One region of the Chryseobacterium sp. W4I1 genome, then DNA from elsewhere that is predicted to be linked to it. Evidence: riboswitches for the same ligand, from Rfam matches in the RefSeq annotation. Region 1 holds a riboswitch; each other region holds the start of a gene.
What was found. Region 1 has a riboswitch for S-adenosylmethionine ahead of QF044_RS17285 (TonB-dependent siderophore receptor). Riboswitches for the same ligand answer to the same signal wherever they lie in the genome.
Positions count from the first base shown of each region.

Region 2: linked by a shared signal. The riboswitch ahead of QF044_RS20135 (TonB-dependent receptor) and the one ahead of QF044_RS17285 (TonB-dependent siderophore receptor) in region 1 are both predicted to bind S-adenosylmethionine.
Region 3: linked by a shared signal. The riboswitch ahead of QF044_RS20840 (alpha/beta fold hydrolase) and the one ahead of QF044_RS17285 (TonB-dependent siderophore receptor) in region 1 are both predicted to bind S-adenosylmethionine.

Region 1 covers NZ_JAUSXQ010000001.1:3,716,269-3,719,557, reverse strand. The annotation lists gene QF044_RS17290 (alpha-amylase family glycosyl hydrolase) at 1-1,511, shown strand, start outside; SAM riboswitch class I at 1,623-1,731, shown strand; gene QF044_RS17285 (TonB-dependent siderophore receptor) at 1,830-3,289, shown strand, end outside.
Region 2 covers NZ_JAUSXQ010000001.1:4,325,715-4,329,003, forward strand. The annotation lists gene pckA (phosphoenolpyruvate carboxykinase (ATP)) at 1-782, shown strand, start outside; gene QF044_RS20130 (type II 3-dehydroquinate dehydratase) at 922-1,329, opposite strand; SAM riboswitch class I at 1,573-1,669, shown strand; gene QF044_RS20135 (TonB-dependent receptor) at 1,753-3,289, shown strand, end outside.
Region 3 covers NZ_JAUSXQ010000001.1:4,464,018-4,467,306, forward strand. The annotation lists gene QF044_RS20835 (glucosidase) at 1-1,546, opposite strand, end outside; SAM riboswitch class I at 1,732-1,839, shown strand; gene QF044_RS20840 (alpha/beta fold hydrolase) at 1,900-2,838, shown strand; gene QF044_RS20845 (NAD(P)-binding domain-containing protein) at 2,840-3,289, shown strand, end outside.

The sequences.
Region 1 (3,289 bases):
TCAAAGAATTCGTAGATCTCTGTCATCAGAACGGGATTGCGGTAATATTAGACGTTGCATTTAATCATGCGACAGGACGTTCACCGTTAGCAAGACTTTGGAATATTGACCCTGATGGAGACGGTTTCGGTGATATTGCGGCTAATAATCCTTATTTTAACCAGGTTCCGAAGCACTCTTATAATGTATTTAATGATTTTAACCATACAAGTCCCGCAACACAATATTATGTTGAAAGAACGCTTAAGCAATGGCTGACAGAGTATCATATCGATGGATTCCGATGGGATCTTACAAAAGGATTCACCCAAAACTGCTCCGAAAATGATGAAGCATGTACCAATGCCTATCAGCAGGACAGAGTAGATATTATGAAGAATTATGCAGACAAGCAGTGGGCTATTGATCCCAACTCTTACATGATCTTTGAACATTTAGGCACGGATGCCGAAGAACAGCAGTGGGCAAACTACAGAATTGCTGAAGGAAAAGGGGTAATGCTTTGGAATAAGCAAACCGAGCCTTATAACCAAAATACAATGGGTTACAAGGAAAATAGTAACTATGACAGAATGAATCACACGCTTCACGGTTTTACCAATAAGCATGCAGTAGGATATGGGGAAAGTCATGATGAAGAAAGATTAATGTTTAAAAACCTTGCCTATGGAGCGGTTAATGGAAGCTACAATGTTACCAACCTGAATACCGCCCTTGAAAGAATGAAGACTTTCGGAGCAACATTCTTTACGATTCCAGGCCCGAAAATGATCTGGCAGTTTGGTGAATTGGGCTATGAATTCAGTATTAACCGATGTGCGGACGGTTCAATCAATAGTGGATGCAGGACTGATGAAAAACCGGTTGCTTTTACCTTAGGGTATGATACCAATGTGAACAGGAAATCAGTATATGATACCTGGGCTAAAATAATTAATATCAGGAATACTTATCCTGTTTTCAAATCAAACACGTATACGGTAGAATCTAATAATCTTACCAATGACCCTGACGGTTTAATCACCAGAATTTATGTTTATGACAATACAATAGCTGGAGTAAAAAACGTTGTGGTTTTAGCCAATTATACCACTTCTGCTCAGAATGTTGTTCCCTATTTTCCTTATACAGGGCAATGGCAGAATCTGATGGATAATTCTATTTCAAATTTTGTTTCTACAACAGCTCCGATTACCTTACAGCCGGGAGAATTCAGAATTTTTGGAAACTACTCTGGAGCGCTTTCAACCGTTGATATAAATGCGACGAACAAATTATCACTTCAGATCGCAGATAATCCGGTGAAAAATGGTTTGGCTCAATTCATTTATCATAAAGCCAAAAATGGAGAAATCATTATTTTCGACATGAGCGGCAAAAAAATGGATTCATTTAAATTGAATCAGGAAAACGGAACTTATAAGTTGAAAGCTAATTATCCGGCAGGAACCTATCTGGTTCACCTCCATTCTGAAACAGGGACGGCCATTCAGAAAATGATTATTAAATAAATAAAAAGAGGGATAATGAAATTACATTATTCCTCTTTTTTTACCATGGTACAGGATATCTAAATCTACTTTTGGGGTGGGTAATTAAAAATATTAGTCTACTTTTGCAGTAGATTATCGAGAAAGGTGGAGGGATTTGGCCCTGTGAAACCTTAGCAACCTGCACGTCTCTAAAAAGTGTAAAGGTGCTAATTCCAGCCCATTGTGGGGAAGATGAGCAAAGTCAATATCCTGACAACACTTCCATTTCTTGAAGTCTTTTGCCACTGCGGATCATTTCCGGGGGAAGCTTATTATTTTAATTTAGAAGAACAAAAGATGAAAAAACTCAGCCTGTCTGTTATACTCTTAGGTTCCGTTTTGGTGAATGCACAGGAACAGGAAAAAGGAACACAAATCGAAGATGTAGTGATCGTAGGAAACCGGAATGCGAAAAGAACAAAGCTGGAAACACCCGTTCCCGTAGATATTATCAATATAGAAAAACTTCAAAGATCTGCTCCGCAAACCACCGTTCAGGATTTATTGAATTATGTGATTCCGTCATTTAACTCCGTAAGGCAGTCCGCTTCTGACGGTACGGAACATATCGATCCCGTAACCTTAAGAGGAATGGGGCCAGATCAGGTTCTGGTTTTAATTAATGGAAAAAGAAGACATACGACTTCATTGGTCAATTATCAGAATACCGTTGGAAATGGATCCGTAGGTACAGATCTGAGTACGATTCCCGTGATCGCAATTGACAGGATAGAGGTTTTAAGGGATGGAGCTGCCGCACAGTACGGTTCTGATGCCATTGCAGGAGTCGTAAATATTATTCTTAAAAAAGATATCGGAGCATCTGCTTCGGCATCTTATGGAATTAGTGGGAGAAATGACGGAGAAACTTATCAGACCGGGATCAATTACGGATCTTCTCTGGGTAAAAAAGACAGCTATGTGAATCTCTCATTACAATTAAGCCACAGAGGTAAGACGACAAGAACCCAGAATCATGATCTGGATATTTTTGGGGATAATTTTGCCTACGAATTTGCAGATAATCCTCAAGATGCTATCAATGCAGACAATGCTATGTTGAAAGAGAGAGGTCTCACACGTGATGATTTTAATTTTCAGATCGGAGATGCGCAGATCAGGCAGGCACAGTTGTTTTTTAATTCTGAATATCCGTTAAGTGAACGTTTTAAACTATATTCTTTCGGAGGCTTCAGTATTAAAGAAGGAAAGGGTTTTGGTTTCAGGAGATTGCCGGGTGAAACATCCAATGTGGTTTCTTCTATTTATCCGAATGGATTTCAGGCTACATTGAGCTCACAGGTCTATGATTTTTCTTACGCACTAGGAGCAAAATATAATGTAAATAACTGGCTGATTGATTTAAGCAATACTTTTGGAAGCAATACATTCAATTACAATGTAGACAATACAAACAATGCTTCGTTGGGAGTAAAATCTCCAACAAGCTTTTATGCGGGAGCCCACAGCTTCCTTCAGAATACTGTGAATCTTGATGTTTCGAAAAATCTGAATCAGTTTAATGTGGCATTTGGTGGAGAGTTCCGTTTTGAACAGTATGAAATCAAACCTGGAGATGAAGCTTCTTATACAAGATATGATATCAATGGAAACCCTGCAACACCTGGTTCTACGGTGATTGGGAATGGTGGCTCACAATCCTTCATTGGTTTTTCACCGGATAATGCCTTGAAGAAATCCAGACATTCGACAGCGGTGTATGCAGATGTTTCTTATGATTTAGCCAAGAAATTAAA
Region 2 (3,289 bases), 610 kb from region 1:
GATGCTATGCGAAAGTAATTGATCTTTCAGCTGAAAAAGAACCGGATATTTTCAGAGCAATCAAAAGAGATGCGCTTCTTGAAAACGTAGTGGTACACAATGGTGTAGCTGACTATAAAGACGGATCTATTACAGAAAATACAAGAGTATCTTACCCAATTTACCATATCAACAAGATTGTTCTTCCATCAAAGGCAGGACATGCTAAAAAGATCGTTTACCTTTCTGCTGATGCATTCGGGGTATTGCCTCCGGTTTCTATTTTGGATGAAAACCAGGCTCAGTACCACTTCCTTTGTGGATATACTTCCAAACTGGCAGGTACCGAAAGAGGAATTACTGAACCGGAACCGTCTTTTTCTCCTGCATTTGGAGAAGCTTTCCTCACTCTTCACCCAACAATGTATTCTAAAACATTGATCGGAAAAATGAAGGAGCACGGAGCTAAAGCTTATTTGGTAAATACAGGATGGAACGGAACTGGAAAGAGAATTTCTCTGAAAGATACAAGAGCAATCATCGATGCAATCATCGACGGTTCTATCGAAAATGCTCCTAAAACTCAGGTTCCAATCATGAACCTTGAAATTCCTACACAGCTTCCAAATGTTTCTGAAGGTATCCTTGATCCTAGGGAAACGTACAGCAATGCTACAGAATGGGAAGAAAAAGCAAAAGATCTTGCTGCAAGATATATCAAAAACTTTGAGCAGTACTGTAATACTGAAGAAGGGAAGAAGTTAATTGCTTCAGGACCTCAGCTTCAGCAGCAGACTACTTAATACAACAAAAGCCTCATCAACGATGAGGCTTTTTTATTTCTTAACTTGGTTTTTGTTCGATGCAATATTTTCTGTAGTGCCTGTTTTGTACTATTCTAGTAATGGATGTCACGTTTGTTAAAGCACTGAAATTCTGTTATTATTTCAAACTTAAAATTGCTAATCTGTATCCGTCCATTCCAAACCCGGACAACACCGCATCTGTACTGGCAGCGGTCACAGATTTCTGACGGAATTCTTCCCTTTTGTAAATATTACTGATGTGAACTTCAATCTTTGGTTTACTGATATTCTTTAAACAGTCTGCAATAGCATACGAATAATGCGTATAAGCACCGGGATTAATTACGACTGCGTCAAAATCATCTGCCTGAAGCCTGTTAATAATTTCTCCTTCAATATTGGATTGATAATATTCCAGATCATGAGAAGTGAATTCAGATTTCAGTTCTTCCAAACAGGTTTCCATGGTTATACTACCATAGATCTCAGGTTCTCTTTTGCCTAAAAGATTCAGGTTGGGGCCGTTTACAATTAAAACTTTCATTGTATAAATTTAAAAAGTTTAGTTTGATTATAGAACTTTTTTTGAATTTAATTGTACTTGAATGTTATTGTGTTATTGATAATGATATTTGTCATGTTTAATATTTTCATAATTCTATAAATAGCTGTTATAACATTCTTTAATTAAAAATTAACTTAAATTTTGATAAAAATTAATAATAAATTTTAAAGTCTACTTGTTTTGTAGACTAATTGTTTTTAGATTTGCAAACATATTTCGATCGGCTTATAAAGAAAGATGGAGGGAACTGACCCTGTGAAATCTTAACAACCTGCCTCTGCGCAAGGTGTTACATTCAGCCTTAAAGGAAAAATAAGCATTTGGTTAATCGTATTTATCGATGCCCTTTGTTGACTTTTCTGCAAGGGGTTAATTTTTAATATATGATAAATAAAATTGATTATGATTAGTAAAAGTTTATTTAATTCTAAGATCTGGATTCCACCAGTCGCTGTATTTTTCTTAGGTATTATCAGTGTACAGGCACAGGAAATTAAGCCAAAAAAAGATACAATCACCGAAAAAGAAATTGATGAGGTGGTAGTAATTGCTTATGGTAAAGCCAAAAGAACAAGCTACACAGGTTCAGTAGCCACTATCTCAAGTGATAAGATCAATAACCGGCCTGTTACCAATATTACAAAGGCTCTGGAAGGGCAGGTTCCGGGTGTTCAGGCAGTAAGTGCTTCAGGACAGCCGGGTTCTACGGCATCTATCAGGATTCGAGGAGTGGGCTCTATAAGTGCTTCCAGTGATCCTTTATATGTTGTGGATGGAATTCCTTTTGATGGAAACATCAATTCCATCAGCCCCAATGATATTGAATCCATCAGTGTTCTGAAAGATGCTACAGCAAGTTCATTATACGGCTCAAGAGGAGCTAACGGAATTATCATCATTACCACAAAATCCGGCAAGAAAGGAGAATCCAGAGTGAATTTTAATCTCAGTCAGGGATTTTCCAGCAGAGCGGTCAAAGATTATAAGCAGGTGAGTACGGATCAGTATTTCCAGCTGTATTGGGAAGCATTGAGAAATGGTTACAAGTCTCCTCAGATCTCTTCACAACAGGCAGGACAGATGGCAAGTGATAATCTTGTCAATGCACTTGGGATCAATCCTTACGGAGCCGGATTTCCAAATCCTGTGGGAGCAGACGGAAAACTTCTTCCTGGAGCAAAACCTTTATGGAATGACGACTGGCGAGATATTCTTCAAAGAACAGCATCCAGAAGTCAGGTTGATTTTGATATCAGCGGGGGCAGCGAAAAAAGTAATTATTTTTTTTCATTAGGGTATTTGGATGATAAAGGAATTGCCATTGAGTCTGGTTTTCAAAAATTCGCAACCAGATTGAAGGTTAATACTGAAGTTAAAAAATGGTTGAATGCAGGAGTGAATTTAAGCTATACCAACAGTATCCAGAATGCACCGCCATCATCGGATTCAAGAACAGACAATATCATCAATGCAGCAAGGGTAATTCCGTCTTTTTATCCTTATTATGAGAGAAATGAAGATGGAAGCTACCGACTGGATGCACAGGGAAACAGAATTTACGATTTCGGAAAATACAGACCTACAAGTGCACTGCAGAATCAGAATGCTGCAGCAACGCTTCCTTTAGACAAAAATGAAAACAAAGAGGATAACTTCTCAGGAAAAGGATTTTTGGAGTTTACTTTCCTTCCGGAACTGAAATTTAAAACCAGCTTTTCAATTGATTTAGTGAATTACAATGGACATTATTACTCCAATCCGCTTATCGGAGAGGGAAGTGAGACTGGAGGATCTGTTACGAGATCAAATACCAGGACACTTTCTTATACCACCAGTAATATTCTGACGTATGACAAAAAATTCGGAAAACACCATATCAATATTTTAGGAGGTCAGGAGTTTTATAAATATGATTATCAAACGATTTCCGGTTCCAGAA
Region 3 (3,289 bases), 750 kb from region 1:
TACCGCTTTTATCTTTTCGATTGACCCACCAGGTAAAATTCAGGAGAAGTTTCTGAAAAACTTTTTCAAGAAATAAAAGATCTGGTTTACCGTTTTGTTTTTCATCAATTTTAAATACCCTGAAACAAGACCATGCATGTACCGGTGGATTCACATCGCTCAGATTCCATTCATAAGCGGGAAGCTGACCGTTCGGATGCATATACCATTCCTTCGTCAGGAGAAGAAGCTGCCCCTTTGCAAATTCAGCATCAATAATAGAAAAAGGAACACAGTGAAATGCCAGGTCCCAGGTTGCATACCACGGATATTCCCATTTATCTGGCATAGAGATAATATCCTTATTGTGAAGGTGGTTCCACTCCGTATTTCTTACATATTCATTGAAATTTCTTGGTGCCTGATGATTAGGGTCACCTTTCAGCCATTTTCCAACGTTATAGTGATAGAACTGCTTATTCCAGAGAAGTCCAGCAAAAGCCTGTCTCTGTACATTTCTTTCATCTTCATTTGTGGTTTCATTCTGAATCTCCTGATAAAATTCGTTCGTTTCAGTAATTCTGTTATTAAAAATCTCATCAAATCTTTCAAAAGGTTCATCAACTTCATCCGGACACAACCTGAAATCAAATGTTTTAGACTGTCCTGCACCAATAATTTCATCAATGATAAAAGAAGCCTTAGTTCCCCTTTTTTCAGGATTCACCGTATTGCTCCCGTAAATGATATGGTCATTGATTCCATCCTTAAAGTAAGTATTTCCCGGGTACGGACTTCCGTATAATTTAGGAGTGTTGGTTTCATTTTCACAGAAAGCGCTTTTCGCTGCCAGATTTCTTGAATAAAATTTCTTAATAGAAATACTGTCATGATTTACGTCTATACATCCATCATAAGAAGCATTCAATTGTGCCTTGTACGAATTGTAGCCCCATTTCCAGTTATTCCTGAACCAAGCTGTAGGTGCTATGACGATCGGGGCATCCTGTTTACTTCGGTTATGAACCGTTACCCTTGCCAGAATATCATTGTGATCGGCCTTACAGTATTCAATAAAAATATCAAAATACTCATCGTTATCAAAAATTCCGGTGTCAAAGATCTCGTATTCAGGTTCCTTTTTACTACGTCTTCCGTTTTCTGCCACAAGATCATCATATGGAAATGCATTGATAGGATATTTGTACACCATTTTCATATAGCTGTGGGTAGGTGTATTATCCAGGTAATAGAAGATCTCCTTGATATCCTCGCCATGGTTTCCCTGAGGATTGCTCAGTCCGAAGAAACGCTCTTTTATTATTTTGTCCTTTTTATTCCAAAATGAAAAGGCAAAACAGAAAATCTGCTTTACATCAGAGATGCCTGCGATCCCTTCTTCGCCCCATCTGTAGGCGTAGCTTTCTGCATTGTTGTGATTGGCGTGATGCCAGGCATTCCCGTCCGGACTGTAATCTTCCCGTACGTTTCCCCATTGCCTGTTACTTACATAAGGACCCCAGTTTTTCCATTTTATATCTTGTAATCGCTCTTTTTCAGCACTCATATCTCATCATTTTTCAGTACGAAGGTAGTTTTTTTGAAAAAAAATTCCAATTCCTTTCATCTGAATAATTCTTAATATAGCTCTGAAACACTTGTAATTGTGGGCTTTTTTAATATTAAATATTTTTTTTGAAAAATTTAAAAGAAAACACCTATCTTTGCAGAGCGTTCATTCAAATATTGAAAATGTTATCAAGAAAGGTTGAGGGATTAGACCCTATGAAACCTTAGCAACCCTTTGTGCAAGCAAAGAAGGTGCTACGTTCTACCAAATTTATTTTGGACAGATAACTTACTGAAGTTCTTTTCAGCCATTTCCTGTGGCATTTTCAATTGTATTAAATAATAATAGAATTGAAAACAGAACTAAACTATATTAATCTTTCGTATCATACTCATTCCCAAAAGGAATACTATATCCCGTTGAGCTACCAGCTCTTCGGGAAAGACCTGTTTACAGCACCCATTATACTGATCAATCACGCCCTGACCGGAAATTCAAATGTTTCCGGAGAGAAAGGATGGTGGAAACAGCTGATTGGTGAAAATCAGATCATTGATACGACTCAATATACCGTTCTGTGTTTCAATATTCCCGGAAACGGATATGATCATTTTTTAATTGATGAATACGAAGATTTCACCCCTTCAGATATTGCAGAAATATTCCTGAAAGGTCTCGAAGCTTTACATATCAAAAAATTATATGCCATTATTGGAGGATCTCTAGGAGGCGGGATCGCTTGGGAGATGCTGGCCAAACAGCCACAGCTTGCAGAGATATTTATTCCTATTGCCTGCGATCTTAAGACCCACGATTGGCTTCATGCACAGTGTCTGGTTCAGAAATTTCTGCTGAACGGAAATGATGAACCCCTGCAAAAAGCCAGGATTCATGCTATGTTGTGTTATAGAACTCCTCAATCCTTAAACGATAGATTTCAAAACAAATATCATCATCAGAACCATCGGTTAGAATCAGAAGACTGGCTTCTTTACCATGGAAATGCATTGAACGAAAGATTTAGTTTAAAATCTTATAAGCTCATGAATCATTTGCTGATGAATATCAATACTGAAGAAAATCAGCTGGAAAAGATCACTGCACGAATGCACCTGATCGCTGTAGATACAGATCTATTCTTTCCCGCCTCAGAAATCCGAATGTGCTTTGAACAGCTGAGAGAGAGAAAAGAAGAGGTTTTCTATCACGAGATACAGTCAATTCACGGGCATGATGCCTTCTTAATGGAATACAAACAATTAAATAATATCATAAAAAATATTTTGTAGAATGAAAAATGCTAACGAAATTAAGTTTTTAAAGAACAGATCAATTATCAAATTTGAAGGGGAAGATTTCTTAGGTGAAATCGGGATAGACGGAAGAATTTTCAAAGCGCTTACCTTGGCACGTATCAGTGTAGGAGTGATCTCCCAACAAGCAATTGAAAATGGAATCTCTATTTTGGTAAATGAAGCAGACGCCGAAAAAGCCGTAGCCTGTCTGATTGATGAATTTGTGGAAGAAAGAAGATCAGGAAAAGTTTCACAGATTTACAGCATCAATAATGTTTCCGTACTTGGTTTTGTAGCGGAAGATTTCAATAAAGTTCTTGCCGAGCTTGCCAGAAATAATGTTTTTCCACTTCTTTTAAACCAGGTTTCAAGTGAAAAAAGAGTCAATATTGTCGTGACTTCCTCTCAGGATGAAAAAACGAAGAATGTTATTGAATCTGAAATT